DNA from 3 places in the Methylobacterium sp. HMF5984 genome. Region 1 is predicted to be linked to each of the others. Evidence: predicted binding sites of a transcription regulator. Region 1 holds the regulator's gene; each other region holds the start of a gene.

Region 1 (9,980 bases):
TCGTCGGGGGCGCCCTCGACCGGGTCGCGCAGGACTTCACCACGATGGAGGGCCGGGCCGTCGCGGTCGCGGTCTACGTCGAGCCCGGCAAGGCGCCGCGCGCCGCCTACGCCCTCGACGCGGTGATCCGCTCGATGGCCTGGGACGAGGCGACCTTCGGGCGCGCCTACGACCTCGACGTGTTCAACGTCGTCGCCGTGTCGGACTTCAACATGGGCGCGATGGAGAACAAGGGCCTCAACCTGTTCAACGACAAGTACGTCCTGGCCTCGCCCGAGACCGCGACCGACGGCGACTACGCCGCGATCGAGCGCATCATCGCGCACGAGTACTTCCACAACTGGTCGGGCAACCGCGTCACCTGCCGCGATTGGTTCCAGCTCTGCCTGAAGGAGGGCCTGACGGTCTTCCGCGACCAGGAATTCTGCGCGGACATGCGCTCGCGCGCCGTCCACCGCATCGGCGAGGTCCGCAATCTGCGCGCGCGGCAGTTCCCAGAGGATGCCGGCCCGCTCCGGCACCCGGTCCGGCCGGGGGCCTATGCCGAGATCAACAACTTCTACACGGCGACCGTCTACGACAAGGGCGCCGAGATCGTGCGGATGCTGCGCACGCTGATCGGGGCCGACGCCTTCCGGGCCGGCATGGACCGGTACTTCGCCGACAACGACGGCACGGCGGCCACCGTCGAGGACTTCCTGGCGGCCTTCGCCGCGGTGACGGGACGCGACCTCACGGCCTTCGCGCGCTGGTACGAGCGCCCCGGCACGCCGACGCTCGCCGTGACCCGCGCCTACGACGCGGCGTCCCGGCGCTGCACGCTCGGTTTCCGCCAGAGCCTGGAGGCGGCCGGCCCGCCGCTGGTGATTCCGGTGGCGCTCGGCCTCGTCGGCACGGCCGGCCCGCTCGCCGGGACGACGTCGGCCGCGGTCGCCGGCGGCGTCTTCGTCCTCGACGCCGAGACCGCGACGGTGGCGTTCGAGAACGTCGCCGAGCCGCCCGTCCCCTCGCTGCTGCGCGGCTTCTCGGCCCCGGTGCGGCTCGACCTCGACCTGACCGACGCCGAGCGCCTCACCCTGCTCCGCCACGACACCGACCCGTTCAACCGCTGGCAGGCGGCGCAGGGCATCGCGATGCGCCTGATCCTCGGACCGGCGGCGCCGGGGGCGGCCGAGGCCTTCGCCGACGCGCTCGGGGCCTTCCTCGACGGCGAGGCCCTGGCCGACCCGGCCTTCGCCACCCTGGTCCTGGCGCTTCCCGGCGAGGGCGAGGCCGCCAGCGAGATCGCCGCCGACATCGACCCGGATGCGATCCACGCCGCCCGCACCGCCCTTCGGGCGGTCCTCGGAACGCGGCTGCGCCCGCGCCTCGACGGGCTGATGTCGGCGCTGCGGCCGTCGCACGAGACCGCCTACAGCCCGGATGCGGCCTCGGCCGGCCGCCGGTCTCTCGCCAACGCCTGCCTCGACCTGATCGCGGCGGCCGATCCCGCGGCGGGGACCGAGGGCGCCCTCGCCCAGCTGCGCGAGGCCCGCAACATGACCGACCGCCTCGCCGCCCTCGGAGTGATCGCGGCGATCCCGGGGGACGCCCGCGAGGCGGCGCTCGCCGCCTTCGGCAGCACCTATGCCGACGAGCCGCTCGTCCTCGACAAGTGGTTCGCGATCCAGGCGATGATCCCCGAGGACGGCACGCGGGCGCGGATCGCCGGGCTCGCCGAGCACCCGGCCTTCGCCATGACCAACCCGAATCGGGTGCGGGCGCTGATCGCCAGCTTCGCGCTCGGAAACCCGACCCAGTTCGCGCGGGCCGACGGAAGCGGGTTCGCCCTGGTGGCCGAGCGCATCGAAGCGCTCGACCGGATCAATCCGCAGCTCGCCGCGCGCCTCCTTACCGCCTTTTCCCCGTGGCGCCGATGGGAAATTTCGCGGCGGGAAAAGGCCGCCGAAATCCTCAACCGGATCAAGGCGATCCCCGCGCTTTCGCGGGACGTGGCCGACATCGCCGCCCGCACCCTCGAAGCCGGTTAACCATCGCTTAACATTGACGATTCTCCGCCGAATCCGAGTCGCTAGATGCGGCCGGGAGTCAAGCTCGGCTGGAAAAAAGCCGTGGACAAATCACCCGGGAAAGTGATGAACTGAATTCAGATTCGAGGCCGGCGCAGCACGGCCCGGACGCTTTCATGTCACGAGGTCGACCATGCCGGAGGCGGATTCCGCTTCCTTCTCCGCGCGTGCGGATACGATTCTCGGCATCCACTGGCCGACGCGGGCTCCGGCCGCGCGTTTCGTCCAGGCCGAGGCGTGGCTGCGCTACGCGGTGCCGGCCCTGCTGGCGACCTTCCTCGCCTGCCTGGCGGGGCTGACCGCGCTCCACCTCCAGAACCAGCGCGACGAGCTGCTCGCCGCCGCGAGCGCCGACCTCGAGACCTTCACCCGCCTCTCGGCGGGGGCGCTGGCCGGCCGCGTCGGCAGCGACGAGGCGGCCCAGGCGAGCCTCGCCGACCTGTTCCCCGCCGGCGCGCTCCCGGCAGGGCGCCGGGTGCTGATCGTGGCGCGCGGCGAGCGCATCGTCGCGGCCCGCCCGCCGCTGCCCGCGGGCGCCGAGACGCTCCAGACCGTGCTCGGCGAGGCGGAAGCGCTCTCGACGCTGGGCGAGCGCGCCGGCGTGATGCGCCTGGCGCTGGCCGGCGGCGACACGGTGTTCGCGGCGATGCGGCGCCTGCCCGACGGCCAGGACCGGATCGCGGTGATGCAGTCGGTCGAGGCGCTGACCGCGACCTGGACGGGCCGCGCCCGGCACCAGGCCATCCTCGTCGCGGCGGCCGCCCTCGTCATCGTCGGGGTCGGCCTCGCCTACGGGCTCCAGAGCCGCCGGGCGAAGGCGATCGACAAGGTCTGCGAGCAGATCCGCCAGCGCCTCGACACCGCCCTCGGCCGCGGCGCCTGCGGCCTGTGGGACTGGGACATCCCGCGCGGGCAGATCTACTGGTCGGATTCGATGTACGCGCTGCTCGGCTACCGCCGCGAGCGCGAGTTCCTGTCGTTCGGCGACGTCAACGCCCTGGTCCACCCGGACGACGGCGACCTCTACAGCCTCGCCCGCGGGCTCGCCGCGAGCCAGACCGCGGTGGACCACGCGTTCCGCATGCGCGGCGCGAACGGCGCCTACATCTGGCTGCGCACCCGCGCCGAGGTGGTGCCGGACGTGACCGACGGCGGCCGCCACCTCGTCGGCATCGCCGTCGACGTCACCGAGCAGCAGCACCTCGCCGAGGCCAGCGCCACCAACGACATGCGCCTGCGCGACGCCGTCGAGGCGATCTCCGAGGCGTTCGTGATCTGGGACACGAGCAACCGCCTCGTCCTGTGCAATTCGAAGTTCCGCCACCTGCATGCGCTGAGCCCCGAGGACGCGCAGGTCGGCCGCCGCTACGACGAGGTGATGGGCCGCGGCGTGCTTCCGCAGATCCGGCGCGAGATGCCCGAGACCGACACCGCGAGCGCGACCGCCCGCACCTTCGAGGCGGAGCTCACCGACGGCCGCTGGCTGCAGATCAGCGAGCGGCGGACCAAGGACGGCGGCTACGTCTCGGTCGGCACCGACATCACCAACCTGAAGCGGCACCAGGAGCAGCTCGTCGCCTCGGAACGCGAGCTGATCGAGACGGTCAAGGATCTCAAGCGGTCGCGCCGCACGCTGGAGCTGCAGACGCAGCAGCTCGCCGACCTCGCCGAGCGCTACCTCGACCAGAAGGCGGTGGCGGAATTGGCCAACCAGGCGAAATCCGAGTTCCTGGCCAACATGAGCCACGAGCTGCGCACGCCGCTCAACGCGATCATCGGCTTCGCGGAGCTGATGGCGAGCGAGCTCTACGGCCCCCTCGGCTCGGCGCGCTACGGCGAGTATTGCGCCGACATCCGCGCCAGCGGCGACTACCTGCTCTCGATGATCGACGACATCCTCCACATGTCGCGGATCGAGTCGCACCGCGTCCGGCTCGCGCGCCGCGAGATCGCCGTCGCGGCGGCGGTCTCCAACGCGCTCAAGCTCGTGTCCGAGCCGGCCCGGCAGAAGAACTTCCACGTCGCCGTCGACCTGTATCCCGGCCTCGCGCTGCTCGCCGACGAGCGCGCCCTGCAGCAGATCCTGGTCAACCTGCTGCAGAACGCCGTGAAGTTCACGCCCGCCAACGGCCGGATCGCGGTGCGCGCCCGCCCAGCCGGCGACCACGCTCACCTGTTCATCGAGGATACCGGAATCGGCATCCCGAAGGCGGCGCTCGCCAGGCTCGGCGCGCCGTTCTCGCAGGTCGAGACCAACCTCACCCGCAGCCACAAGGGCTCCGGCCTCGGCCTCGCCATCGCCCGCTCCATGGCCGAGCTGCACGGCGGCTCCCTGCGCATCCGCTCGGAGGAGACCGTCGGCACCATCGTCCTGGTGCGCCTGCCCCGCCCGACCAGCGAGCACCTCGCGACGGTGGCCGCGGAGGATGCCGGGCAGCAGACCGTCGCGGCACTCCGCGAGGCGTCCGGGGCGAGCGCGCGGCAGCCGCAGCCGGCCGGCGCCTGACAGGGAGCCGGGGCGAAGCCCGGCCCCGCTCCCGAATCGATGCGACGTCGAGGCTACCCGCCCGAAAGGTCGAAGCGCGCCACGTCGTGCAGGAGCGCCACGAACGCCCGCGCGCCGTGGTCGAGGGCGGCCTCGCCCGCCTCGGCGGTGCCGAGCCGGGCATCGCCGATCGCGCCCGACGGATGGAGGTCGCCGGCCTTCCAGGCGAAGGCGGCGGGACGCCCGGCGCGCAAGTGCGTGAAGGCGCCGGCCATCGCACGGGTGCGCGAGGGAAAGTCGGCGATCGCCTCGCGCCGAACCAGGTCGGGCCGAAGCGCCAGCATCAGCGCCGTCTCGATCCCGCCGGCATGGATGCCGTGGACGATCTCGTCGTCGGGAAAGCATCCCTCCGGATAGCCGAACCGCGCCCAGGCGGTCGTCACCGCGACCATGCCGAAGCGGGCGCGCAGATCGCCGGCCACGAGGTCGATCAGCGCGCTGTTGCCGCCGTGCGAGGTGACGATCACCAGCCGGTTGCAGCCGGCCCGGTGCACGCCCGCGCCGATCTCGGTCCAGGCGGCGAGCGCGGTCGCGGTGGTGAGCGAGAGGGTGCCGGGAAAGGCGTCGTGCTCGTCGGACTTGCCGACCGACTGCACCGGCAGCACCAGCACGTCGAGATCGGCCGGCACCAGGGCGCGGGCGCGCGCGAGGTAGCCCTCCATGATCGCCACGTCGGTGCAGAGCGGCAGGTGCGGGCCGTGCTGCTCGATCGCGGCCACCGGCAGCACCGCGACCGTGCGGCCCATGCCGCGCCCGGAGACCTCGCGCGCGGTCAGGTCGGACCAGAGCCGTGCCGCCATGCTGTCCCCCGATGCCCCGACGTCAGGCGCAACGCTGTAGCGGAGCCGGCCCCTTCCCGTCGAGGTTCAGGCGAACAGGGCGTCGATGTCGTCCTGCGCCGTCGCCGGGCCGTTCGGCTGCGGGCCGTTGAGGAGCAGGCGCTGGGCGCGCTCGTTGCGCTCGGCCTCGGCCGGGTCCTGTCCGGCGGCGTCCCGCGCCCGCACCGCGCTGGCGAAGCGCGCGAGCCGCAGCTCGAACTGCTGCAGGGCGGCGACCACCTTGCCGATGCGCTGGCCGGTGATGTCCTGGAAGGCGCAGGCCTCGAAGATCGTGCCGATGCCGCTCTCGACCGCGGCGCGGTATTCCGGCCCGTCCGGGAGCGCCAGCATCGACTCGGCCGCCTCCATAATGGTGTTGGTGGCGCCGGCGGTCGCGGCGAGGACGTTGCCGAGCTCCTCGTGCGCCATCGGGATGCGGTCGTGCGTCAGCTCGTTGGCGCGCAGGGCCGCGATCTCGTCGCGCACGTGGGCGATGTAGTCCGCGATCTCGATCAACTCGGACACCATGGTCGCCGGGTTGATCGTCGCGCCGAGCGGTCTTTGCAAACCCATCGTCAGCATTCCTCCGCGTGTCGGCCCCGAAAGGTCGGTCAGGCGCCGCAGACCGCCTCGATCTTGCTCTTCAGGGTCGCGGCGTTGAACGGCTTGACGATGTAGTTGTTCACGCCGGCCTTCTTGGCGGCGATGACGTTCTCGGTCTTCGACTCGGCGGTGACCATGATGAACGGCGTGGTGCGCAGGCCCTCGTCGGCGCGGACGTGGCGAAGCAGCTCGTAGCCGGTCATCGGCTCCATGTTCCAGTCGGAGATCACGAGGCCGTACTTGCGGCCCTTGAGGCGCGCCAGCGCGGCCGTGCCGTCGGAGGCGTCGTCGACCTCCTCGAAGCCGAGCTGCTTGAGCAGGTTGCGGATGATGCGAACCATCGTCTGGTAGTCGTCGACGACCAGGATCGGCATGCTGAGATCGAGGGCCATGGTCAAACTGCTCCGGTGTCTCCGAATCGCCGGCTCCGCCGTCGGCGTCGGTCACGCAATGTCGGGAGGCGCTGTCGCTGGTCGCACCTCATGCCCGGGACCTTACGCCGGGCGGCATTGCGAAGCGGTTAATCGCGCTGCGATCGGCGCACCCACTCGGATAGGCGGCGCGGCCGCCTTTACCGACGCGCTCGGCTGCGTGATGACGATGCCCCCAGCCGCGACGTCGCCCGGACGCCGCGGCAGAGCGGGCAGCCCGCCGGCACCGGCCCGGCCGCGGAGAAGGATCGCCGCCCCATGCGCAAGGTCGTCATCAGCGAGTTCATGGACGAGGCCGCGATCGCGGCGGAGCTCGCCGGGTTCGAGACGCTCTACGATCCGACCCTGGTCGACCGGCCGGACGCCCTGCGCGCGGCGCTCGCGGGCGCGTCCGGGCTGATCGTCCGCAACCGCACGCAGGTGCGCGCGGGCCTGCTCGCGGCGGCACCCGACCTCAGGGTGGTGGGCCGCCTCGGCGTCGGGCTCGACAACATCGATCTGGCCGCCTGCGCCGCCCGCGGGATCGCCGTCCATCCCGCGACCGGCGCCAACGACGGCGCGGTGGCCGAGTACGTGATCGGCACCGCGTTGCTGCTGCTGCGCGGCGCCTACGGCGCGAGCGCGCAGGTCGCCGCGGGCGCGTGGCCGCGCAACGCGCTGATGGGACGCGAGATCGCCGGCAAGCGCCTCGGCCTCGTCGGCTTCGGCGCGATCGCCCGCGAGACCGCCCGCCGTGCGGCGGCCCTCGACATGAGCGTCGCCGCCTTCGACCCGCACCTCGCGTCCGACGACGCCGCATGGCGCCCGGCGCACGGCGCGGTGGCGAGCCTGACCCTCGACGCGCTGGTCGCAACGAGCGACGTGCTCTCGCTGCACGTGCCGCTGACCGAGGCGACGCGCGACATGATCGGGCCGGCGGCGATCGCCCGGATGCGGCCGGGCGCGATCCTGATCAACGCCGCCCGCGGGGGCGTCGTGGACGAGGCCGCGGTCGCCGCGGCGCTTCGGTCCGGGCACCTCGGCGGGGCGGCGCTCGACGTGTTCGCCCAGGAGCCCGTGGACGCCGCGGGCGGCGCGGCGCTGATCGACGTGCCGAACCTCATCCTGACCCCGCACATCGCCGGCGTGACGCGGGAATCGAACGTGCGCGTCTCGGCGGTCACCGCCCGCGCCGTGCGCCGCAGCCTCGAGGGCTGAGCCCCGCAGCGCAGCGATCGAAAAGGGGCTCGGCGCGCGACGAAATTCAACGCACCGGTCGGATCGGCCGATGAGAACCCTTGCGGAACACTTGACGAACGTTTAACGTGTTCGTGTTTTGTTTCTGCGGCTCCACCTTCGTGTGGCCGCGCATTCCTGCGAGCCGCGCCGATGCTGACCCGTAAACAGCTGGATCTCCTGCGATTCATCGACGAGCGGATGCGCGAGGACGGTGTTCCGCCGTCGTTCGACGAGATGAAGGACGCCCTCGATCTCAAGTCGAAATCCGGCATCCACCGGCTGATCACCGCCCTGGAGGAGCGCGGCTTCCTGCGCCGGCTTCCGAATCGGGCTCGGGCGATCGAGGTGCTGCGCATGCCCGACGGCGCCGGCCGCTCCAGCGCGCCCGCCCCGGTGCCGGCAGCTCCCGCCGCGCCGCGCCGGTTCACCCCGAGCGTGGTCGAGGGCGGCCGCTCGAAGGCCGTGCCGCCGCGGCCTTCCACGACGCAGATGGTCGACGACAGCGGTCGCGCGGTGTCGATCCCGGTGATGGGCCGGATCGCGGCCGGCACGCCGATCTCGGCGATCCAGAACCAGAGCCACGCGATCACCATGTCGCCGGACTTCCTGGCCGGCGGCGAGCACTACGCCCTGGAGGTCCGCGGCGACTCGATGGTCGAGGCGGGCATCCTCGACGGCGACCTCGTGGTCATCCGCAAGCAGGACACCGCCAACACCGGCGACATCATCGTGGCGCTGATCGACGACGAGGAGGCGACGCTGAAGCGGCTGCGCCGTCGCGGCTCGTCGATCGCGCTCGAAGCGGCGAACCCGGCCTACGAGACCCGCGTGCTCGGGCCGGATCGGGTGCAGATCCAGGGCCGCCTGGTCAGCCTCGTGCGCCGTTACTGAAGGGTATCGCCCGGCATCTCCGGGTTCGGGCCGTCCGCGGTCGGATCGTCGGGTGCCGGGTCGGCCTCCTCCGCCCGGGGGGGCGGGGCGGCCATGCCCTGGAACGGGACGTCCTTCGGCTTGGGCTCGGCCGCGGGCGACGATCCGCCCGCTGCCTCGTCATCCGTTCCCTGGGGCGGGGGACGGACCATCGCGGGGCGCCACGGCAGCGTCCGTCCCGGCTCATGCGTGTCGGCCAGAATGAAGCCATTCGGCTCGACGCGGATCGCCACGGCGCCGTGGCTGGCGAGGTAGGCGCGATCGATGACGAGGGCGGCGGCGCAGCCCGGCGGTGCGGCGAGCGCCGTGATCAGCACCGAGGCCTTGGCGCAATCCTGCGCGAAGCCGCGGCGATCCTTCAGAAGCGCCACCGCGCGCCCGTCGGCCAACCGAAGCGTGCATCCGATCCGATCGCAGGCGGGACCGCCCGTCGCCTGCGCGCCCGGCCTGCCGTCGCCGTCGGCCTTCAGCCACTGCTCCAGCACGAAGTTCGACGGGCGCCCGAGGGCGACGAGGCTGCCGTCGGCGCGGCGCACCGCCGCCCCGCTGCCCTGGCGGTCGACGTAGATGTCGTAGCGGGCCGGCATCGTCGCTAGGCCGAGCCCGAGCAGCGCCGGCGGCAGGGCGAGCCAGCGAAGGCGCGAGACCGGGAGCGTCGCGAGCAGCAGCCCCGCGGCGAGGCACCCGAGCGCGGCGGTGCCGAAGGCCGGGACCACGACGTTGGCGCGCCCGAGCCCCTGGATCCAGCCGGAGATGGTCAGCATGCCGCGCACCGCCAGTCCCATCAGCCACCAGACCGGCTGGTCGAGGGCGAACGGGTAGGCGACGATGCCCAGCACCGCCGCCGGCATCACCGCGAGCGAGACCAGCGGCAGGGTGAGCGCGTTGCCGATCAGCCCGTAGGGTTGGACGGTCTGGAAGTGGTAGGTGGCGAAGGGCGCGGTCGCGACCTGCGCCACGAGCGTCGTGCCGAGTGTGCCGACCACCGTCGTCAGCGACAGCGCGATCAGCCGGCCGATCCGCCCGGCCCCGTCGCGGCGGAACATCCCTCCATCGATCAGGCGGGCGCAGGCGATGAGGCCGGCCACCGCCCCGAACGACATCTGGAAGCTCGGGCCGAGCAAGCCTTCCGGCTCGTGCGAGAGCGCGATGAGCGCGGCGAGAGCGAGGTTGCGCATGCTGAGCGCCGGGCGATCGACCAGGATCGCCCCGAGCATGATCAGGGTCATCACGAGGGAACGCTCGGCCGCGATGTCCCAGCCGGAGAAGACGCAGTAGGCGGTGACCCCGACCATCGCCAGCGCCGCGGCGATCTTCTTGATCGGCCAGGCCAGCGCCAGGAACGGCACCAGGGCGAGGCCGGCAC
Region 2 (9,980 bases), 1.7 Mb from region 1:
GTGGATCGAGAGGAAGGCCGCCACCGTCGGGCAGCCTTCGCCCAGAGCCTCGAAGATCAGGCTGGCGTCGACGCGGCTCAGGGCCGATCCGCCGACATCCTCGCGGATGGTGATCGCGGCCATGCCGAGAGCTGCCGCCGCGCGAAGGGTCTCGACGGGGAAGTGCTTGCGCGCGTCCCAGTCGAGGGCGTGCGGCGCGATGTGCTCGCGCGCGAAGTTCTGGGCCATCTCCCGGATGGCGACCTGATCCTCGTCGAGCCCGAAGCGCATGGCATCAAGTCCTTGGCTGGACGGTTCTCCCTCCCCCGCAGAGGGGGGAGGGTCGGTTCACCGCATCGTCGGGATCGAGAACTCCGCGCCGCTCTTGATGCCCGAGGGCCAGCGCTGCGTCACGGTCTTGGTCTTGGTGTAGAAGCGGATCGCGTCGGGCCCGTGCTGGTTCAGGTCGCCGAAGCCCGAGCGCTTCCAGCCGCCGAAGGTGTGGTAGGCGATCGGCACCGGGATCGGCACGTTGACGCCGACCATGCCGACGTTGACCCGGGCGGTGAAGTCGCGCGCCGCGTCGCCGTCCTGGGTGAAGATCGCGACGCCGTTGCCGTATTGGTGGGTGGAGGGCAGCGCCAGCGCCTCCTCGTAGTCCTTGGCCCGCACGACCGAGAGGACCGGGCCGAAGATCTCCTCCTTGTAGATCGTCATGTCGGCGGTGACGCGGTCGAACAGGCAGCCGCCCATGTAGAAGCCGTTCTCGTAGCCCTGCAGGGTGAAGCCGCGGCCGTCGACGGCGAGCTCGGCGCCCTCCTGGAGGCCGGTCTCGATGTAGCCCTTCACCCGCGCCACCGCCTCGGCGGTGACCATCGGGCCGTAATCGGCCGAGCCGTCGTGCGAGGGGCCGATCTTGAGGCTCTCCACCCGCGGCACCAAGCGCTCCATCAGCCGGTCGGCGGTGCCCTCGCCGACGGGGACGGCGACCGAGATCGCCATGCAGCGCTCGCCGGCCGAGCCGTAGCCGGCGCCGATCAGCGCGTCGACGGCCTGGCCCATGTCGGCGTCGGGCATGATGATCATGTGGTTCTTGGCGCCGCCGAAGCACTGGGCGCGCTTCCCCGTCTGCGCGGAGCGGACGTAGATGTACTCGGCGATCTGCGAGGAGCCGACGAAGCCCACCGCCTTGATGTCCGCGTCGTCGAGGATCGCGTCGACCGCCTCCTTGTCGCCGTTGACGACGTTGAGGATGCCCGGCGGCAGGCCGGCCTCCAGGAAGATCTCGGCGATGCGCATCGGCACGCCGGGGTCGCGCTCGGACGGCTTGAGGATGAAGGCGTTGCCGCAGGCGATGGCCGGGGCGCATTTCCAGAGCGGGATCATCGCGGGGAAGTTGAACGGCGTGATGCCGGCGACCACGCCCAGCGGCTGGCGCAGGGAGTAGACGTCGATGCCGGGGCCGGCGCCTTCCGTGAACTCGCCCTTCAGCAGGTGCGGGATGCCGCAGGCGAACTCCACCACCTCGACGCCGCGCTGGATGTCGCCCTTGGCGTCGGGCACGGTCTTGCCGTGCTCGGAGGCCAGCAGCTCGGCGAGTGAATCCGTCTCGCCGCGGATCAGCTCGAGGAAGCGCATCATCACGCGGGCGCGCTTCTGCGGGTTGGTCGCGGCCCAGGCGGCTTGCGCGTCGCGGGCGTTCTCGACCGCCGCGCGAAGCTCGGCGCGGCTCGCCAGGGCGACGCGGGCCTGGACCTCGCCGGTCGAGGGAAGGAACACGTCGGCGAAGCGGCCGCTGGTGCCCGCGACGGTCTTGCCGCCGATGAAATGCCCGATCGTGCGCATGTGCGCCTCTCCTGTGCTCGTTTCCTCAGGTCCGGCCGGCCCGAAGGCCGGCCGATTTTGAGCGGACCATAGCAGCGCCGATCGGGCGATAAAGCTGGACCTGCTCGCAGCCGGTGTGCATCGATGCACAGCGCTATCCCCGTCGGACCCAGCCCGTGAGCCTCAAGAAGACCCGCAACTGGGACGACCTGCGCTTCTTCCTCGCCGTCGCCCGCACCGGCACGCTGACGGCCGCGGCGGCGCAGACCGGCACCGAGCACACCACCGTGGCCCGGCGCATCCTGGCCCTGGAGGAGGGGCTCGACCGCCGGCTCTTCCACAAGAGCAACCTCGGCTACGCGCTGACCGAGGCCGGCGAGTCGCTGCTCGGGACGGCGGAGGCGATGGAGAGCGCCTTCGTCTCGGGCTCGGCGGCCGGCGGCACCGGGCGGAGCGTCGCGGGCACGGTGCGGATCGGCGCGCCGGACGGGTTCGGCAGCGTGTTCCTCGCGCCGCGGATGCACCGCCTGACCGAGGCCCATCCCGGGCTCGAGATCGAGATCATGGCGACCGCGCGGATCTTCAGCCTATCGAAGCGCGAGGCGGACATCGTCGTCAGCCTGTCGGCGCCGCAGCAGGCGCGGGTGGTGACACGTCGGCTCACCGACTACCGGCTCTTCGTCTACGGGTCGAAGGCCTACCTCGACGCGGCCGAGCCGATCCGGACGGCGGCCGACCTCGGGCGGCACCCGTTCGTCAGCTACATCGAGGACATGCTGTTTGCGCGGGAGCTCAACTACCTCAACGTGATCGGGCCGGGCGCCAGCGCGCGGCTGCGCTCGACGAACCTGCTCGCCCAGGTGCACGCCACGCTCGCCGGTGCCGGCCTGTGCATCGTGCCGGCCTTCATCGCGGCCGCCCATCCCGGCCTCGTGCCGGTGCTGCCGGACGCGCTGTCGCTGACGCGGGCCTTCCACATGCACATCCACGAGGACCACCGGAAGTCCGCCCACATCCGCGAGGTGGCGGCCTTCATCGTCGGCGCGGTCGAGGCGGCGCAGGCGCTGTTCTCGCGGGCGGGATAGTGCGTCGCACCGGCAAGCTCAGGCAGAATACTGCGCGCCGGATGTCGCGCGACGGGCGCCGACCGGGCTTGTCCTCGCGCCCGCGCAGCCGCTAGCCTGCCTTTCGTATTCTGCGTTCATTCGCGCGCGTCCCCTCGGCGCGTCCCTTTGGAAAGACGGATCCAACGCCATGATCAGCGCCATCGCCCTGCCGCGGCTGATGCGGATCGGAGCCGGTGCGTGCGGGCTGCTGCCGGAGGTGCTGGGGCAGCTCGGGCTGTCCCGGCCGTTCGTCGTCACCGATCCCTACCTCGCCGACAGCGGCCGGGCGGGGCGGCTCGTCGAGCGCCTGGCGGCGGCCGGCATCCGGGCCGGGCTGTTCTCGCAGACCGTGCCGGACCCGACCGTGGCCTCGGTGGAGGCGGCTTTGGCCGCGCTCAAGGCCGGCGACCACGATTGCGTCGTCGGCTTCGGCGGCGGCAGCCCGATGGACACGGCCAAGGCCGTCGCGGTGCTGGCCCGCCACGGCGGCCACATGCGCGACTACAAGGCGCCCCACAGCCAGGACGCGCCCGGCCTGCCGATCCTGGCGATCCCCACCACCGCCGGCACCGGCTCGGAGGCGACGCGCTTCACCATCGTCACCGACGGGGCCACCGACGAGAAGATGCTGTGCGCCGGCCTCGCCTACCTGCCGGTGGCGGCGCTGGTCGATTACGAGCTGACCCTGAGCAAGCCCGCGCGGCTCACCGCCGATACCGGGATCGACGCGCTGACCCACGCGATCGAGGCCTACATCTCGCGGAAATCCAACCCGTTCTCGGACGGGTTCGCGCTCGCCGCGATGCGGGCGATCGCGCCGAATCTGCGCCGGGTCTGGACCGATCCGGGCGACCGGGCTGCGCGGGAGGCGATGATGTTCGGCGCGACGCAAGCAGGCATCGCCTTCTCGAACAGCTCGGTGGCCCTCGTCCACGGGATGAGCCGGCCGATCGGCGCGCATTTCCACGTGCCGCACGGGCTTTCGAACGCGATGCTGCTGCCGGCCGTCACCGCCTTCTCGGCGCCGGGCGCGCCCGGGCGCTACGCCGCCTGCGCCCGGGCGATGGGCGTGGCGCGGGAGGGCGACGACGAGCGCAACGCGGTCTCCCGCCTGATCGCCGAGCTGCAGAACCTCAACGACGACCTGCAGGTGCCGACGCCCGGCGACTACGGCATCGACGAGGCCCGGTGGAACGGCCTGATCCCGACCATGGCGGCGCAGGCCCTGGCCTCGGGCTCGCCCGGCAACAACCCGGTGGTGCCGGACGCGGAGGCGATCGCGATGCTGTACCGCCAGGTCTGGGCCGCCTGAGCGGGACGGGCGGGGCAGCGGGATGCGGGCGGCTGCCGGCTCAGGCGGCCTGGCCGCCGTAGGTCGCGAACGAGGACTCGACCTTGTCCGCGAGCGCCGGCTCGACCTCGGCCGAGACCTTGAGGCGCCCGGCGAGCTTCGGCTCGCCGTCGGTGTGGGTCTTCTCGACGCGGCCGTCCTCGATGTCGGCGCCCGCGGTCTCGGTGCCGGCGCTGTTCTCGTCCGAGACCGGCGCGATGGTCACGGCCTTGCGGTCGATCTTGTGCTCCTGGACGAGGTGCTCGACCGCCATCTCGGCGTCGCGGCGGGTCTCGAACGTGGCGGCGATGATCTTCGACATGGATCTGGCTCCGATGGCGGGGCGGTCCGGCCCCGCGGGGGTTCCGCCGTCAATCGCAGGCGCGGCGCTCCGTTCCGGATCGCCGCGCCTCGTGCGTCAGTACATCGGCGTGCCGCCGGTGACGGGCACCAGGGCGCCGGACATGTAGCTGCCCTCGCGGGACGCCAGCAGCACGTAGGCCGGGGCGAGCTCGGCCGGCTGCCCGGCGCGGCCGAGGGGCGTGTCGGCCCCGAGCTGCTCGATCTGCTCGGGGCTCTTCACGATCGGCTGGATCGGGGTCCACACGGGGCCGGGCGCGACGCAGTTCACCCGGATGCCCTTCGGCGCCAGCAGGTTCGACAGCCCGATCGTCAGGCTCGCGATCGCGCCCTTGGTGGCGGCGTAGATCAGCATCGTCTTGTCGGCGACCTTGGCCTGCTGGCTCGTCGAGTTCACGATCGCCGAGCCCGGCTTCATGTGCGGCACCGCCGCCTGGGCGAGGTAGTACATCGCGAAGACGTTGGCGCGGAACGAGCCCTCGAGGTCCTCCGCCGTCACGTCGTCGAGCCCTTCGTTGATCGTCTGCGCGGCCGCGTTGTTGACCAGCACGTCGAGGCGCCCGAACGCGGCCACCGTGCGGGCGACGAGGTCGCGGCAATGGGCCTCCTCGCGCAGGTCTCCCGGCAGCAGCAGGACGCGGCGCCCGGCCCGCTCGACCCAGCGCGCCGTCTCCTCGGCATCGGACTGCTCGACCGGCAGGTAGGAGATCGCCACGTCGGCGCCCTCGCGGGCGTAGGCGATCGCCACCGCGCGGCCGATCCCGGAATCGCCGCCGGTGATCAGCGCGACCTGATCCGTCAGCAGCCCCTTGCCGACGTAGCTGTGCTCGCCGTGATCGGGGGCGGGGGTCATCCGCGACGACAATCCCGGCCGCTCCTGCTGCTGGTCGCCGGGGAAGGGGGGCCGGGCTCCGGCCTCGCGGGGATCGTCGGTCATGGTTGGCTGCTCCCGGTGTCGCTTCCCATCGAGATAGGGCGCGGCGCCGCGGACGCAGGCGCGACCCGATGACCGCGGCGCCGGCGATCCCGATCGAACGATCGCGGCGACGCCTCAGATCGCCAGGCCGAGCTGCAGCGGTTCCGCGGCGTCGCCGTGGTCGAGGGCCGAGAGCGAGACGCCGAGCAGCCGCACGCTGCGCCGGAGCGGGCGGAGGTCGCGCAGCAGGCCCAGGCTGATCGCCTCCAGGCTGGCGCGGTCGCCGACGGGGGCCGCCAGGGAGCGCGCCCGCGTGACCTGCGCGAAGTCGGAGAACTTCACCTTCAGCGTCACGGTCCGGCCGCGCAGCCCCTTGGCGGCGCAGGCCGCCGCGACCTTGTCGAGGATCGGCGCGAGGCGCTCGGCGAGGATTTCGAGGTCGGCGCTGTCGTCGGAGAAGGTGTTCTCGGCACCGATCGACTTGCGGATGCGGTGCGCCCGCACCGGGCGCTCGTCGATGCCGCGGGCCACCCCGTGATAGTAGGGGGCGGCGCTGCCGAGGATGGCGGCCAGATCCTCCAGCGAGCGGGCCTTGAGGTCGCGGCCGGTATGGATGCCGAGGCGGCGCATCTTCGCCTCCGTCACCGGGCCGATGCCGTGGAAGCGGCCGATGGCGAGGTCCTCGACGAAGGCCGGGCCCATCTCGGGGGTGATCACGAACAGCGCGTCGGGCTTGCGGTAGTCCGAGGCGACCTTGGCGAGGAACTTGTTGTACGAGACGCCGGCCGAGGCGACGAGTCCGGTGCGCGCGCGGATCGTGGTGCGGATCGCCCGGGCGACGGCGGTGGCGGTCGGCAGGCCCTGCAGGTTCTCGGTGACGTCGAGGTAGGCCTCGTCGAGGGAGAGCGGCTCGATCACCGGCGTGTGCTCGGAGAACACCGTCCGGATCTCCTCCGAGATGCCGCGGTAGACCTCGAAGCGCGGGCGCACGAACACCAGGTCCGGGCAGAGCCGGCGCGCCGTCACCGAGGGCATCGCCGAGCGCACCCCGAAGGCCCGCGCCTCGTAGCTCGCGGCGGCCACCACGCCGCGCTCGCGCGAGCCGCCGACCGCGACCGGCCGGCCGCGCAGGGCCGGGTCGTCGCGCTGCTCGACGGAGGCGTAGAACGCGTCCATGTCGATGTGGATGACTTTCCGCACCGGGGCGGTCACTGCGCTGTCCCGTTCCGCGAGACCGCCGCACCGCAGGGCGGCCGCCTCGATGTTCGATCTTTGTTCCGACTGTCCATCGCCGCGGGGCGCGGTTCAACCCATCCGGGCGCCGCCGTCCACCGCCGAGCGCACGATCGGCGGCCGCGGCAAAGGCTTTGTTAACCGACCCGGACGATGGTCGCGCCATGGTCGTCCGTCGCCGCGTCAGAATGGTCGTTTTGCCTCTCAGCCTCTGGACCCTGTCCGGGCTGGTGGTCGGCTACTTCGTGTACCAGGCCGAGAACGGCAACCGGGGCCTGGAGGCCAAGCGCGCCCTCAAGATCCAGGCCTTCGGGCTCACCCGGGAGCTCGCGGCGGCCAAGGCCGAGCGGGCGACCTGGGAGCACCGCGTCGCGCTGCTGCGCAGCGAGCAGATCGACCGCGACCTGCTGGAGGAGCGCGCCCGGGTCGTCCTCGGCCGGGTGCACGCCAACGACGTGGTCGTCATCGACCCGTGAGCGGGCACCGCCTCCAGTCCCGCGCGCGTCCCGGCTTGAACGCGGCCCGCATCCGCCGTCCCGAGGGGATCATGCCGATCGGGCGTGCGGATCGGGCATGCGGATCGGGTATGACAACCACAAACACCTGTCAGAGCGTCGGCCCTCGCATTCCCGGAGCGCGTGTCCTAAACCGGGCGGGAACAGACGCCAGCACGGGAGCACGCCGATGGATGCCGCGAAAGATGCGGGGCAGCCCAACCCTGCCGCGGAGACGCCGGAGGCCGTGGCGGCCGAGCACCAGCCCGCACCGAACGCGCCGCAATTCACCCGCGAGGAAGACCTCCACGCCTACCACCAGATGCTGCTGATCCGCCGCTTCGAGGAGAAGGCGGGGCAACTCTACGGAATGGGCCTGATCGGCGGGTTCTGCCACCTCTACATCGGCCAGGAGGCGGTCGTCATCGGCATGCAGATGGCCTCGGTCGACGGCGACCAGGTCATCACCGGCTACCGCGACCACGGCCACATGCTCGCCTGCGGCATGGACCCGAAGGGGGTGATGGCCGAGCTCACCGGCCGCCGCGGCGGCTACAGCCGCGGCAAGGGCGGCTCGATGCACATGTTCAGCCGTGAGAAGCAGTTCTTCGGCGGGCACGGCATCGTCGGCGCGCAGGTCTCGCTCGGCACCGGCCTCGGCTTCGCCGACGCCTACCGCAAGAACGGCAAGGTCAGCCTGACCTACATGGGCGACGGCGCGGCCAACCAGGGCCAGGTCTACGAGAGCTTCAACATGGCGCAGCTGTGGAAGCTGCCCGTGGTCTACGTGATCGAGAACAACCGCTACGCCATGGGCACCTCGGTCGCCCGCGCCTCGGCGCAGACGGACTTCTCCCGCCGCGGCATCTCGTTCGGCATCCCCGGCGAGCAGGTCGACGGCATGGACGTGCGCACGGTCCGCGAGGCGGCGGGCCGGGCGATCGCGCATGCCCGCACCGGGGAGGGGCCCTACATCCTCGAGATGCAGACCTACCGCTATCGCGGCCACTCGATGTCCGACCCGGCGAAGTACCGCACGAAGGACGAAGTCTCGAAGATGCGCGACGAGCACGACCCGATCGAGATGGTGCGCAAGCGCCTGATCGAGCTGCACGGCGTCGCCGAGGCCGAGCTCAAGGCCACCGACGCCAAGGTCCGCGAGACCGTCAACGACGCCGCCGAGTTCGCGACGCACGATCCCGAGCCGGATCCGTCCGAGCTGTGGACCGACATCCTCCTGGAAGCGCGCGCCTGAGGGCGCGCCGCCGCCCCGCGACGATCCCCTGCCAGGCCGCCCCGCCCGCCTCACCGATCAGAGACCCTCCATGGCGACCGACATCCTGATGCCCGCCCTGTCTCCGACCATGGAGGAGGGCAAGCTCTCCAAATGGCTCAAGAAGGAGGGCGACGCGATCAAGTCCGGCGACGTGCTCGCCGAGATCGAGACCGACAAGGCGACCATGGAGGTCGAGGCGATCGACGAGGGCACGCTCGCCAAGATCCTGGTCGCCGAGGGCACCGAGGGCGTCGCCGTCAACACCCCGATCGCGATCATCGCGGGCGAGGGCGAGGACGTCGCGGCGGCCGCCGCCGGAGGGGCCTCGTCGAAGCCGAACGGTGCGGACACGGGCGGGCAGCCCGCCCCGACGCCGACGATGCAGGCCGAGGGCATGGCCTCCGGCCCGTCGGCCACCGCCAAGACCGGCGACGACAAGCCCGCGGCGCCGGCCGCGCCCGCCACCATCACCAACAAGGCCGCCGAGCCGGTGATGGAGGAGTTCCCGGCCGGCACCGAGATGGTGACGATGACCGTCCGCGAGGCGCTGCGCGACGCCATGGCCGAGGAGATGCGCCGGGACGAGGACGTCTTCGTGATGGGCGAGGAGGTCGCCGAGTACCAGGGCGCCTACAAGGTCACGCAGAACCTGCTGCAGGAATTCGGCGCCCGCCGCGTGGTCGACACCCCGATCACCGAGCACGGCTTCGCCGGCATCGGCGTCGGCGCGGCCCTGTCGGGCCTGAAGCCGATCGTCGAGTTCATGACCTTCAACTTCGCCATGCAGGCGATCGACCACATCATCAACTCGGCGGCCAAGACCCTGTACATGTCCGGCGGCCAGCTCGGCTGCCCGATCGTGTTCCGCGGCCCCAACGGCGCCGCCGCCCGCGTCGGCGCCCAGCACAGCCACGACTACGCCGCCTGGTACTCCAACGTGCCGGGCCTGAAGGTGATCGCCCCCTACACGGCGTCGGACGCCAAGGGCCTGCTCAAGGCCGCGATCCGCGACCCGAACCCGGTGATCTTCCTCGAGAACGAGATCCTGTACGGCCAGACCTTCCCGGTGCCGAAGCTCGACGACTTCGTGCTGCCGATCGGCAAGGCGCGGATCCACCGCACCGGCAAGGACGTGACCATCGTCTCCTTCGCCATCGGCATGACCTACGCCCTGAAGGCGGCGCAGATCCTGGCCGACCAGGGCATCGAGGCCGAGGTGATCGACCTGCGCACGATCCGGCCGATGGACACCGAGACCGTGCTCGCGTCGGTCAAGAAGACCGGCCGCTGCGTCACGGTGGAGGAGGGCTTCCCGCAATCGGGCATCGGCGCCGAGATCTCGGCCCGCCTGATGGTCGACGCGTTCGACTACCTCGACGCGCCGGTGCTGCGCGTCACCGGCAAGGACGTGCCGATGCCCTACGCCGCCAACCTCGAGAAGCTGGCGCTGCCCAACGTCGCC
Region 3 (9,980 bases), 870 kb from region 1:
GCGGACGGGGGTCGCATCCATGAGGGCACCGCGCGTTCGAACGGACAGGGGTCGCTGGTCGGTGCCGATACCATGGATCGCGGGTTCGGCGCGCCTCGGCCCGCGCGCCGCACGCCGCACGCCGCACGCCGCACGCCGGGAAGGATGGGACAATCGCGGGCGGGCGCCCATATTCCGGTCGTTCAACCCGGAGACGGCCCGATGCCCGATACGCCCGCCCGCAGCTTCGTCCCCCTGTCGATCGCGGTGCTGACCGTCTCGGACACGCGCCGGCCGGAGGACGACCGCTCCGGCGACACCCTGGTGCAGCGGCTGACCGAGGCCGGCCACAGGCTCGCGGCGCGCGCGATCGTGCCGGACGAGGCGACGGCGATCCGCGGGACGGTCGAGAGCTGGACGCGTGATCCCGGAATCGACGTGGTGATCACCACCGGCGGCACCGGCTTCACCGGCCGCGACGTCACGCCCGAGGCGTTGGAGCCGCTGTTCGAGAAGCGGATGGACGGCTTCTCGGCGGTGTTCCACCGCATCTCCTACGACAAGATCGGCACCTCGACGCTGCAGTCGCGGGCGACGGCCGGAGTCGCCAACGCCACCTACGTCTTCGTGCTGCCGGGCTCGCCGGGTGCCTGCCGCGACGCCTGGGACGGGATCCTGGTCAGCCAGCTCGACTACCGGCACCGCCCCTGCAACTTCGTCGAGATCATGCCGCGCCTGGACGAGCACCTGCGGCGGGGCGCCTCGCTCACGGCCTGAGGATCACATCCGGTCGATCCGCGCGATCAGGCGCCGCGGCACCAGCCGCGGGGCGAAGGTTCCGATCTCGGTGAGGCGATCGCGGCGGACGAGGTCGCCGGGCCGCGCCGCACCCGCGCCGAGCAGCGCCTCGGCCCGAATGGCCAGCCGCGTCGCCAGCCCGGCATGCGGGCGGGACAATCGCCCCAGGGCGTCGGCCGGCGCTGTGCCGACGAAGCGGTCGAGGGTGCGGATCCAGCCGTCGCCGGGCACGTCGCCCGCCTCCAGGCACAGCACCCAGTCGCGGCGCGCGACCGCCGCGCCGGCGAACCACCGGTCCGATCCGCGCGGCGGCACCACCAGGGTCGCGCCGGTCGCGTCGGCGATCGTGTCGACCGCCTCGCCCATCGCGGCGGCGACGATCACGGCGTCGCCTACGAGCCCGGCGGCCACGCCTCCGACGAGGGCGCCCAGGGTGTCGGCCAGACGGTCGATCGCATCGGCGTCGCCGGGGTCGGCGACATGAACCAGGGCGGAGATCATGGCCGCGCATACCGTATTTTCGCCGGGCGCGGGCAGGCCGGCTCGACGCGGCGACCCAGCGTTGCACCACAGCCACAAAGCCCGAGAAACTGCCTAAAATCGAGGCGTATACGGTCGACCTTGTTCCTGTTATGTTCCATGTGAAACACGCTTCCGCCGGGGTGCTGCCAGTTCGATGTCCACACCCCGTCCTCCGCTCGGCGCTGAATCCACGCCAAGACGTCGGCTCGCCGCGACGTCGGAAACGCTGCGCGGCCGGGGCGCCACCGCCAACCCGGGCGGGCGCTTCGAGGCGATCCGCCGCGAGGCCGCCGACGACGGCTGGCCGGCGGACGAGCCCGCACCGGCCAGACGAACCGAGGTGACGCTGGAGGGGGCGAGCGGGATCATCTCCCGCAACACCTCGCCCGACATCTCGTTCGACCGCTCGATCAACCCCTATCGCGGCTGCGAGCACGGCTGCGTCTACTGCTTCGCCCGGCCGAACCACGCCTATGCCGGCCTGTCGCCCGGGCTCGACTTCGAGACGAAGCTCTTCGCCAAGCCGGACGCCTCGCGCCTGCTCGAGCGGGAGCTGTCGGCGCCGGGCTACGCGCCGCGGACCATCGCTCTCGGAACGGCGACCGACCCGTATCAGCCGATCGAGCGCGAGCACCGCATCACCCGGGAGATCCTCGAGGTGCTGGCCCGCCTGCGCCATCCCGTCGGCATCGTGACGAAGTCGAACCTCGTCACCCGCGACATCGACATCCTGGCCGGGATGGCGGAGCGGAACCTCGTGAAGGTGGCGATGTCGGTGACGACCCTCGATCCGGTGCTCGCCCGGAAGATGGAGCCGCGCGCGCCGCATCCGCGCAAGCGCCTGGAGGCGATCCGGGCGCTCAGCCGAGCCGGCGTGCCGGTGATGGTGATCGTCGCGCCGATCATCCCCTCGCTCAACGACCACGAGATCGAGGCGATCCTGACGGAGGCCCGCGCCTGCGGCGCGCGGGAGGCGAACCACGTGCTGCTGCGCCTGCCGCACGAGCTGAAGGACCTCGTCGCCGACTGGTTCGCCGAGCACTATCCCGGGCGGCAGCGCCACGTGTTCTCCCTGGTCGAGCAGGCCCGCGGCGGCCGCGAATACGACGCCACGTTCGGCAAGCGGATGACCGGGGAGGGCGCCTACGCCGACCTGATCGCGACGCGGATGCGGCTGGCCAAGGCGCGTCTCGGCTATGCGCAGACCCGCATCACCCTCGACGCCTCGGCCTTCGCCAAGCCCGGCGAGCAGTTCTCGCTGCTGTGACGGGGGCGAAGGCGGCGATCGAGCAATGCTCCGCGGCGGCAGGACGGCGTGATTTTTTGCGTCGACGGACGATCTCAGACACCTTGCGAACGAACGCGGCGCGTTCTCCCTCCCCCCTCTGCGGGGGAGGGAAAGGCGCGCGGCGATCCCCATCTGCGACACCCGTCCTGCTGCCGCCATCGCCGTACGCCCGCTTGAAACTCAGCCGGTGATGCGGGGTGCGGCCGTGGGTCCTGAGGCCGGCGAGGTGCACCGGGGCGCCGTAGCCGACATTGCGATCCCAGCCGTAATGCGGGTGGCGCCGGGCCAGCACCCGCATCAGCGCATCGCGAAACGTCTTGGCGACGATCGAGGCGGCGGCGATCTGCGGCACCGCGCGGTCGCCGCCGACGACCGCACGGCAGGGCTGCGGCAGGCCGGGAACCGCGTCCCGCCCGTCGACCAGCACCGGCGCATCGAGGGCGAGCCGCAGCACCGCCCGGCGCATCGCGTCGAGGGTGGCGACGCGGACGTTGACCCGGTCGATCAATGCCCGGGATCCCGCCGCGACCGCGACGCGGCCCTGCGCGCGGATCAGCGGCGTCAGGATCTCGCGCAGCGGTTCCTTGACCCGCTTGCTGTCGTCGAGGCGGGCGAGCAGGTCCGGCGGGATCGCGGTCGGATCGAACCACACCGCCGCGACGACCACCGGGCCGCACAGGGCGCCGCGCCCGACCTCATCGCAGCCGATGACGGCGGGGTAGTCGGCGGCGCAGGCGGGATCGAAGGGGGGCACGGGGCGGGTCGGGTCCGAAGGGGCGGCGACCCATCGCATTCCTTGGCCGGCCCGTCACCCTCTCAACCCGTCACCTCATCAGCCAAGCAGGGCCGCCTCGACGCCGGCCGGCACGCGCAGATCGGCCGCCTGGGCGTGGGCGCTCTCGATGTTGCCGAAGAACTGGCGGGCGCTCTCGGCCCAGGTCCGGCGGAGGGCCTCCGCGCGGCATCGCCCGCGCGGAACGGCGAGGGCGGCGAGGCATGCCGCGCGCAGGTCGGCGTCGAGCACCCCGGCCCCGGTCCCGGCGACCACGTCGAGGGGACCGGTGACCGGGTAGGCCGCCACGGGCAGGCCGCAGGCCATCGCCTCGAGCAGCACGATGCCGAAGGTGTCGGTGAGGCTCGGGAACACGAACACGTCGCTCGCCGCGTAGAGCGCGGACAGCTCCGCGCCGGTGCGGGTGCCGAGGAAGCGGGCCTGCGGGTGGGCGGCCGCGAGCCGGGCGCGGTCGGGCCCGTCGCCGATCACCACCTTGCTGCCCGGCAGGTCGAGACTGAGGAAGGCGGCGACGTTCTTCTCGACCGCGACGCGGCCGACGAAGAGAAAGATCGGGCGCGGCAGCCCCGCGAGCGCAGGGGGAACCTCCGCGGAAGGATCGGCCGGGCGGAACAGGTCGGTGTCGACGCCCCGCGTCCAGCGCATCAGGTTGCGGAAGCCGCGGCCGGCGAGCTCGCGCTCGAGCGAGGCGGTGCTGACCATGGTGCCGCTGGCCGCCCGGTGAAAGCGCCGCAGCCAAGCGTAGCTCCACGCCTCGGGGATCGGCGCCCGGGCGGCGAGATATTCGGGAAACCGCGTGTGGTAGCTCGTGGTGAAGGGGCGGCCCTTCGCGCGGCAGAGCCGCCGCACCGCGTGGCCGATCGTGCCCTCGGTGGCGATGTGGACGTGGGTCGGCTCGATCCGCGCCCAGGCGGCGGCGATGCCGCGCGCGCCCGCCAGCGCCAGCCGGATCTCGGGATAGCCCGGCATCGGCAGCGAGCGGAAGTCGCGCGGGGTCACGAAGAACGGCTCGAAGCCGTGGGCGGGGGCGGCCTCGGCCATGCGCTCGAGCGAGCGCACCACGCCGTTGACCTGCGGCGCCCAGGCATCGGTCGCGACCAGCAGCCTCACGCGACCGCCCGGCGGTCCTGCGCCGGAAGCGCACCGGCGCGCTCGGCCTCCGACGCCTCCGCCGCGCGGGCGCGAAGCACGCTCGGATAGTGCAGCACCTCCATGCGGCCGTCGTAATGCTCGACCAGCGCGGTGCAGGATTCGACCCAGTCGCCGGTGTTGAGGTAGCGCAGGCCGTCGATCCGCCGGTCGGCGGCGTGATGGATGTGGCCGCAGATCACCCCGTCGGCACCCTGGCGCCGGGCCTCGTCGGCGAGAAAGGTCTCGAACGCGCCGATGAAGTTGACCGCGTTCTTCACCTTCAGCTTCGCCCAGGCCGAGAGCGACCAGTAGGACAGGCCGAGCCGGCGGCGCAGCTTGTTCAGGCCGGTGTTGACGAACAGCGCGAAGGTGTAGGCGCCGTCGCCGAGATGGGCGAGCCAGCGGGCGTGGCGCACCACCATGTCGAACTGGTCGCCGTGGATCACCAGGTAGCGCCGCCCGTCCGCCGCCTCGTGGATGCGGCTCTCGGCGATCTCGATCCCGCCGAAGGTGGTGCCGATGTAGTCGCGCAGGAACTCGTCGTGGTTGCCCGGCACGTAGACCAGGCTCGAGCCCTTGCGCACCTTGCGCAGGAGCTTCTGCACCACGTCGTTGTGCCCCTGCGGCCAGTACCAGCCCGATCGGAGCTGCCAGCCGTCGACGATGTCGCCGACGAGGTAGAGCGTGTCGGCGTCGTAGTCCTTCAGGAAGTCCAGGAGCAGCCCGGCCTGGCAGCCGCGGGTGCCGAGGTGCAGGTCTGAGAGGAACAGGGTGCGGACGCGGGTCGTCCCTTCCGTGTCGTCGGCCACGAGCATCTCCCGGCGGTCTTCGGCCGAGCCAAACCGGAAACGCGTCTCAGTTTGATGACGGTGGCGCGCATCCGATGCTGCGATGCAGCAAGCAATGCGAAGATCCTTCGCCGGTTTGCTGCAGTGCACGACAATTTTTTTTCGTCGTCCGGGAAGTTTTTCCAGTTTTGCTTGTGGAGCTTCGGCGTTCATAATGGATTCAAAGCGATCGCCTGCCGTAAGGCCGGCGCCGGCGACGGCCAATGGATCGCCGACCTGGATGGTCGACTTGGATCGTGAACCACTTGGATCGTGAGCCGGGGCGGGACGACGGGGAGGAAGGTATCGAGGGTCGGCGCAGCGCCGGCGTGCAGGATCCGCATTCCGCGGCTTGCGCGACGGCCACGGCCGACGCATGGAAGACGAGGCTTTTCGGAGGCGACCGGCATGGATCCATGCCGCGACCGCGAGCGGTGCCAGACCGTTCCGCCGCTCCGCATCGCCCGGTGAAGCGACCGACCGACGACGCGGAAGTTCCGCGCGGGACAGCCCTCCCGCGCGCTTCCGGCCGCGCCGGTTCGGCGTCCCCCTCACCAGACCGCCCACGGATCACCACACGCCCATGCGTCGCAAGCCGGCGCATCGTTCCTGACGCCGGCTTGCCGGCCAACGTTTCTTGGTAATCGGAGGACACACCCCATGGCTGCAACGCGGCGCCCCGGACGCAATCACCTCTTCATTCCCGGCCCGACCAACATCCCGGACCGCGTGCTGCGCGCGATGCACGTCCCCTCGGAGGACCATCGCTCCCCCGACTTCCCGGCGCTTGTGAAGCCGCTGTTCCAGGACGCCAAGATGGTGTTCGGCTCCGAGGCGGGCACGATCATCTTCTATCCGTCCTCCGGCACCGGCATCTGGGAATCGGCCCTGGCGAACACGCTCTGCCGCGGCGACAAGGTCCTGACCGCCCGCTACGGCCAGTTCAGCCACCTCTGGGTCGACATGGCCCAGCGCCTCGGCCTCGACGTCATCGTGCAGGACGAGGCTTGGGGCACCGGCGCCGACCCGGAGAAGATCGGCCAGGCGCTGCGCGCCGACACCGAGCACAAGATCAAGGCCGTGATGGTCGTCCACAACGAGACGGCGACCGGCGTCACCAGCGACATCGGCGCGGTCCGCAAGGCGATCGACGCCGCCGGCCACCCGGCGCTGCTGTTCGTCGACGGCATCTCGTCGATCGGCTCGCTGCCGTTCGAGATGGACGCGTGGAAGGTGGATTGCGCCATCGCCGGCTCGCAGAAGGGCTTCATGCTCCCCGCCGGCCTCGGCGTGCTCTGCGCCAGCGCCAAGGCGATCAAGGCCTCCGAAGGCACCGCCGGCGGCAACGACCGCCTTGGACACGTCTACTTCGCCTGGTCCGACCAGCTGAAGCAGAACCCGACCGGCTACTTCCCCTACACACCGCCGCTGCCGCTGCTCTACGGCCTGCGCGAGGCCCTCGAGTGCATCAAGGAAGAGGGGCTGCAGAACGTCTACCACCGCCATCACGTGCTCGCCGAGGCGACCCGTCAGGCCGTGGCGGCGTGGGGCCTGAAGATCTGCGCCAAGGAGCCCAAGTGGAACTCCGACACGGTGACGGCGATCCTGGCGCCCGAGGGCGTCGATGCGGCCAAGATCATCAAGCACGCCTACGACCGCTACAACCTCTCGCTCGGCGCTGGCCTGAGCCAAGTCGCCGGCAAGGTGTTCCGCATCGGCCACCTCGGTGATCTCAACGAGCTGTCGCTGCTCGGCGCGATCGCCGGCGCCGAGATGGCGATGATCGATTGCGGCGTGCACGTCACCCCGGGCTCGGGCGTCGCCGCCGCGTCGAGCTACCTGCGCGAGCATCCGCTCACCCAGGGCTGACGCTAGGCCGACACCATCGCGCGGGGGCGGCGACGCCCCCGCGCCATCCCGGACGAGAGGGGATCATCTCGAACCGGATCGGGATCGCCGCGACCGGCGCGTCGCGGGCAGGGCCCGATCCGGCCGTCGCATGAAAGGCGTTCCATGACGAAGAAGATCGTATTCCTCGACCGCGAGTCCCTCGACGCCACGGTCCGGCCGTTCAACTTCCCGCACGACTACAAGGAATACGATTCGACCTGGACACCGGAGGAGATCGTCTCCCGGCTCCAGGGCGCCGAGATCGCGCTGATCAACAAGGTGCCGATGCGCGCCGACACGTTGAAGCAGCTGCCCGACCTCAAGCTCATCGCCGTCGCCGCCACCGGCACCGACGTGGTCGACAAGGAGCAGGCGAAGGCGCAAGGCATCACCGTCGTCAACATCCGCAACTACGCCTTCAACACCGTGCCCGAGCACGTCATCGCGCTGATCTTCGCCCTGCGGCGCGCGATCGTGCCCTACGCCAACTCGGTGCGCCGGGGCGATTGGAACAAGTCGACCCAGTTCTGCTACTTCGACTACCCGATCCACGACATCGCCGGCTCGACGCTCGGCATCGTCGGCTACGGCGCGCTCGGCAAGTCGATCGGCAAGCGGGCGGAAGCGCTCGGCATGAAGGTCATCGCCTACGACGTCTTCCCGCAGGAGGGCCTCGTCGACCTCGAGACGATCCTGACCCAGTCCGACGTCATCACGCTGCACGCGCCGCTGACGCCCGAGACCCGGAACATGATCGGCGCCGAGCAGCTGGCGAAGATGAAGAAGCACGCGATCCTCATCAACACCGCCCGCGGCGGGCTGGTGGACGAGGAGGCCCTGGCCGAGGCGCTGAAGGCCGGCACGATCGGCGGCGCCGGCTTCGACGTGGTGGTGCAGGAGCCGCCCAAGAACGGCAACATCCTGTGCGACCTCGACCTGCCGAACCTGATCGTCACGCCGCACGTGGCCTGGGCCAGCAAGGAGGCGATGCAGATCCTGGCCGACCAGCTCGTCGACAACGTCGAGGCCTTCGTCGCCGGCAAGCCGCAGAACGTGGTCTAGGTCGAACTCTCCCTCCCCCCGCTGCGGGGGAGGGTGGGCCTCGCGTCAGCGAGGGTCGGGAGAGGGGAGCCACGTTTCCGGACGTCGCGCGGCCCCTCTCCCGACCCGCTTCGCGGGCTACCCTCCCCCGCAGGGGGGAGGGAAGGCTGAGCGACAGACGAGCCCGGACCCAATTTCCAACACGAACGCCATCCGCGCCGAGACGCGGGCGAGAGGACGCACCATGAAGAAGCTTCTGTTCCTGTTCGACACCGATGCGATGCCGTCCGTGTTCGACACCGTCGTCGGCTACGACGGCGGCGCCGACCACATCACCGGCTACGGCGGCGTGACGCCCGAGAACGTCGGCGCGCTCGTCGACGGCACGATCTACACCCGCGGCGGCTCGGAGAAGAAGTCGACGGCGATCTTCGTCGGCGGCGGCAACATGGCGGCCGGCGAGGCGGTGCTCGAGGCGGTGAAGAAGCGCTTCTTCGGCCCGTTCCGCGTCTCGACCATGCTCGATTCCAACGGCTCGAACACCACCGCCGCCGCCGGCGTCGCTCTGGTGGCGAAGGCCGCCGGCTCTCTGGAGGGCAAGAAGGCCGTGGTGCTCGCCGGCACCGGCCCGGTCGGCATGCGCTCGGCGGCCCTGCTCGCCCAGGAGGGCGCCGAGGTCGTCCTCGCCGCCCGTCAGCTCGACCGCGCGCAGGCGGCGGCGGACGCCGTCAACAAGCGCTTCGGCGTCGCCGTGACGGCGGCCGCGACCCCGGACGAGGCCTCGCGCGCCGAGATCGTCAAGGGCAAGAACCTGGTGTTCTCGGCCGGCGCCATCGGCATCGAGCTGCTGCCCGAGTCGGCCTGGAAGGACGAGGCCTCGATCGAGTTCGTAGCCGACTACAACGCCCAGCCGCCGCTCGGCTTCGGCGGCATCGACGCCATGGACAAGGGCAAGGACCGGCACGGCAAGAAGTCGTTCGGCGCACTGGGCATCGGCGGCCTGAAGCTGAAGCTCCATCGCGCCTGCGTCGGCCAGCTCTTCGACAGCACCGAGCAGGTGCTGGATGCCGAGGAGATCTACGCGCTCGCCAAGAAGATGGCCTGAACGGGGGAGTGGGGCGCATGGCCAAGCACGATACGATCGCGACCTTCCTCGACGGGCTGGCCAGCGCCGCCCCGACCCCCGGCGGCGGCGGTGCCGCCGCCATCTCCGGCGCCATGGGCGCGGCCCTGGTCTCGATGGTGTGCAACCTCACCATCGGCAAGAAGAAGTACGTCGAGGTCGAGGCCGAGCTGAAGGACATGCTCGTCCAGTCCGAGGCGCTGCGGGCGCAGCTCACCGGCATGATCGCCGAGGACGTCGCCGCCTTCGACGCGGTGATGGGGGCCTACGGGCTGCCCAAGGCCACCGACGACGAGAAGGCGGTCCGCGCCGAGCGGATCCAGGCGGCGCTGAAGGTGGCGACCGACGTGCCGCTCGCCTGCTGCCGCGCCTGCCGCGCGGTGATCGACCTCGCCGAGGTGGTCGCCGACAAGGGCAACCTCAACGTCATCTCGGATGCCGGCGTCGCCGTGCTCTCGGCCCATGCCGGCCTGCGCAGCGCGGCGCTGAACGTCTACGTCAATGCCAAGGGCCTCGACGACCGCGATTTCGCGCAGGCGCGCCTGACCGAGCTCGAGGCGCTGCTCGGCGATGCCGGCCCGCTCAACG

The links. Region 1 encodes LexA, which represses DNA repair genes until DNA is damaged. Its sites were predicted from a motif close to TGTTCNNNNTGTGTTCNG; they were not measured.
Region 2: dinB (DNA polymerase IV) is a predicted target of LexA. The motif match lies at 6,778-6,795, and genes of this name have one in related genera.
Region 3: ACFZ8E_RS18110 (PA0069 family radical SAM protein) is a predicted target of LexA. The motif match lies at 1,400-1,417, and genes of this name have one in related genera.

The regions. Positions count from the first base shown of each region.
Region 1 is NZ_JBJFLN010000001.1:4,600,254-4,610,233, forward strand. It holds gene pepN (aminopeptidase N) at 1-2,030, shown strand, start outside; gene ACFZ8E_RS22250 (PAS domain-containing sensor histidine kinase) at 2,203-4,575, shown strand; gene ACFZ8E_RS22255 (creatininase family protein) at 4,629-5,414, opposite strand; gene ACFZ8E_RS22260 (protein phosphatase CheZ) at 5,481-6,005, opposite strand; gene ACFZ8E_RS22265 (response regulator) at 6,044-6,427, opposite strand; gene ACFZ8E_RS22270 (NAD(P)-dependent oxidoreductase) at 6,725-7,663, shown strand; gene lexA (transcriptional repressor LexA) at 7,835-8,575, shown strand; gene ACFZ8E_RS22280 (ComEC/Rec2 family competence protein) at 8,569-9,980, opposite strand, start outside.
Region 2 is NZ_JBJFLN010000001.1:2,945,983-2,955,962, reverse strand. It holds gene ACFZ8E_RS14315 (acyl-CoA dehydrogenase family protein) at 1-270, opposite strand, end outside; gene ACFZ8E_RS14310 (CoA-acylating methylmalonate-semialdehyde dehydrogenase) at 328-1,824, opposite strand; gene ACFZ8E_RS14305 (LysR family transcriptional regulator) at 1,980-2,888, shown strand; gene ACFZ8E_RS14300 (iron-containing alcohol dehydrogenase) at 3,058-4,221, shown strand; gene ACFZ8E_RS14295 (hypothetical protein) at 4,262-4,561, opposite strand; gene ACFZ8E_RS14290 (SDR family oxidoreductase) at 4,658-5,536, opposite strand; gene dinB (DNA polymerase IV) at 5,651-6,691, opposite strand; gene ACFZ8E_RS14280 (septum formation initiator family protein) at 6,913-7,224, shown strand; gene pdhA (pyruvate dehydrogenase (acetyl-transferring) E1 component subunit alpha) at 7,433-8,497, shown strand; gene ACFZ8E_RS14270 (pyruvate dehydrogenase complex E1 component subunit beta) at 8,568-9,980, shown strand, end outside.
Region 3 is NZ_JBJFLN010000001.1:3,727,128-3,737,107, reverse strand. It holds gene selD (selenide, water dikinase SelD) at 1-21, opposite strand, end outside; gene moaB (molybdenum cofactor biosynthesis protein B) at 202-756, shown strand; gene ACFZ8E_RS18115 (hypothetical protein) at 760-1,278, opposite strand; gene ACFZ8E_RS18110 (PA0069 family radical SAM protein) at 1,454-2,566, shown strand; partial or broken gene ACFZ8E_RS18105 (ribonuclease HII) at 2,760-3,380, opposite strand; gene ACFZ8E_RS18100 (glycosyltransferase family 4 protein) at 3,420-4,490, opposite strand; gene ACFZ8E_RS18095 (UDP-2,3-diacylglucosamine diphosphatase) at 4,487-5,326, opposite strand; gene ACFZ8E_RS18090 (hypothetical protein) at 5,375-5,599, shown strand; gene ACFZ8E_RS18085 (aminotransferase class V-fold PLP-dependent enzyme) at 5,999-7,207, shown strand; gene ACFZ8E_RS18080 (D-2-hydroxyacid dehydrogenase) at 7,352-8,290, shown strand; gene ACFZ8E_RS18075 (NADP-dependent methylenetetrahydromethanopterin/methylenetetrahydrofolate dehydrogenase) at 8,514-9,374, shown strand; gene fchA (methenyltetrahydrofolate cyclohydrolase) at 9,392-9,980, shown strand, end outside.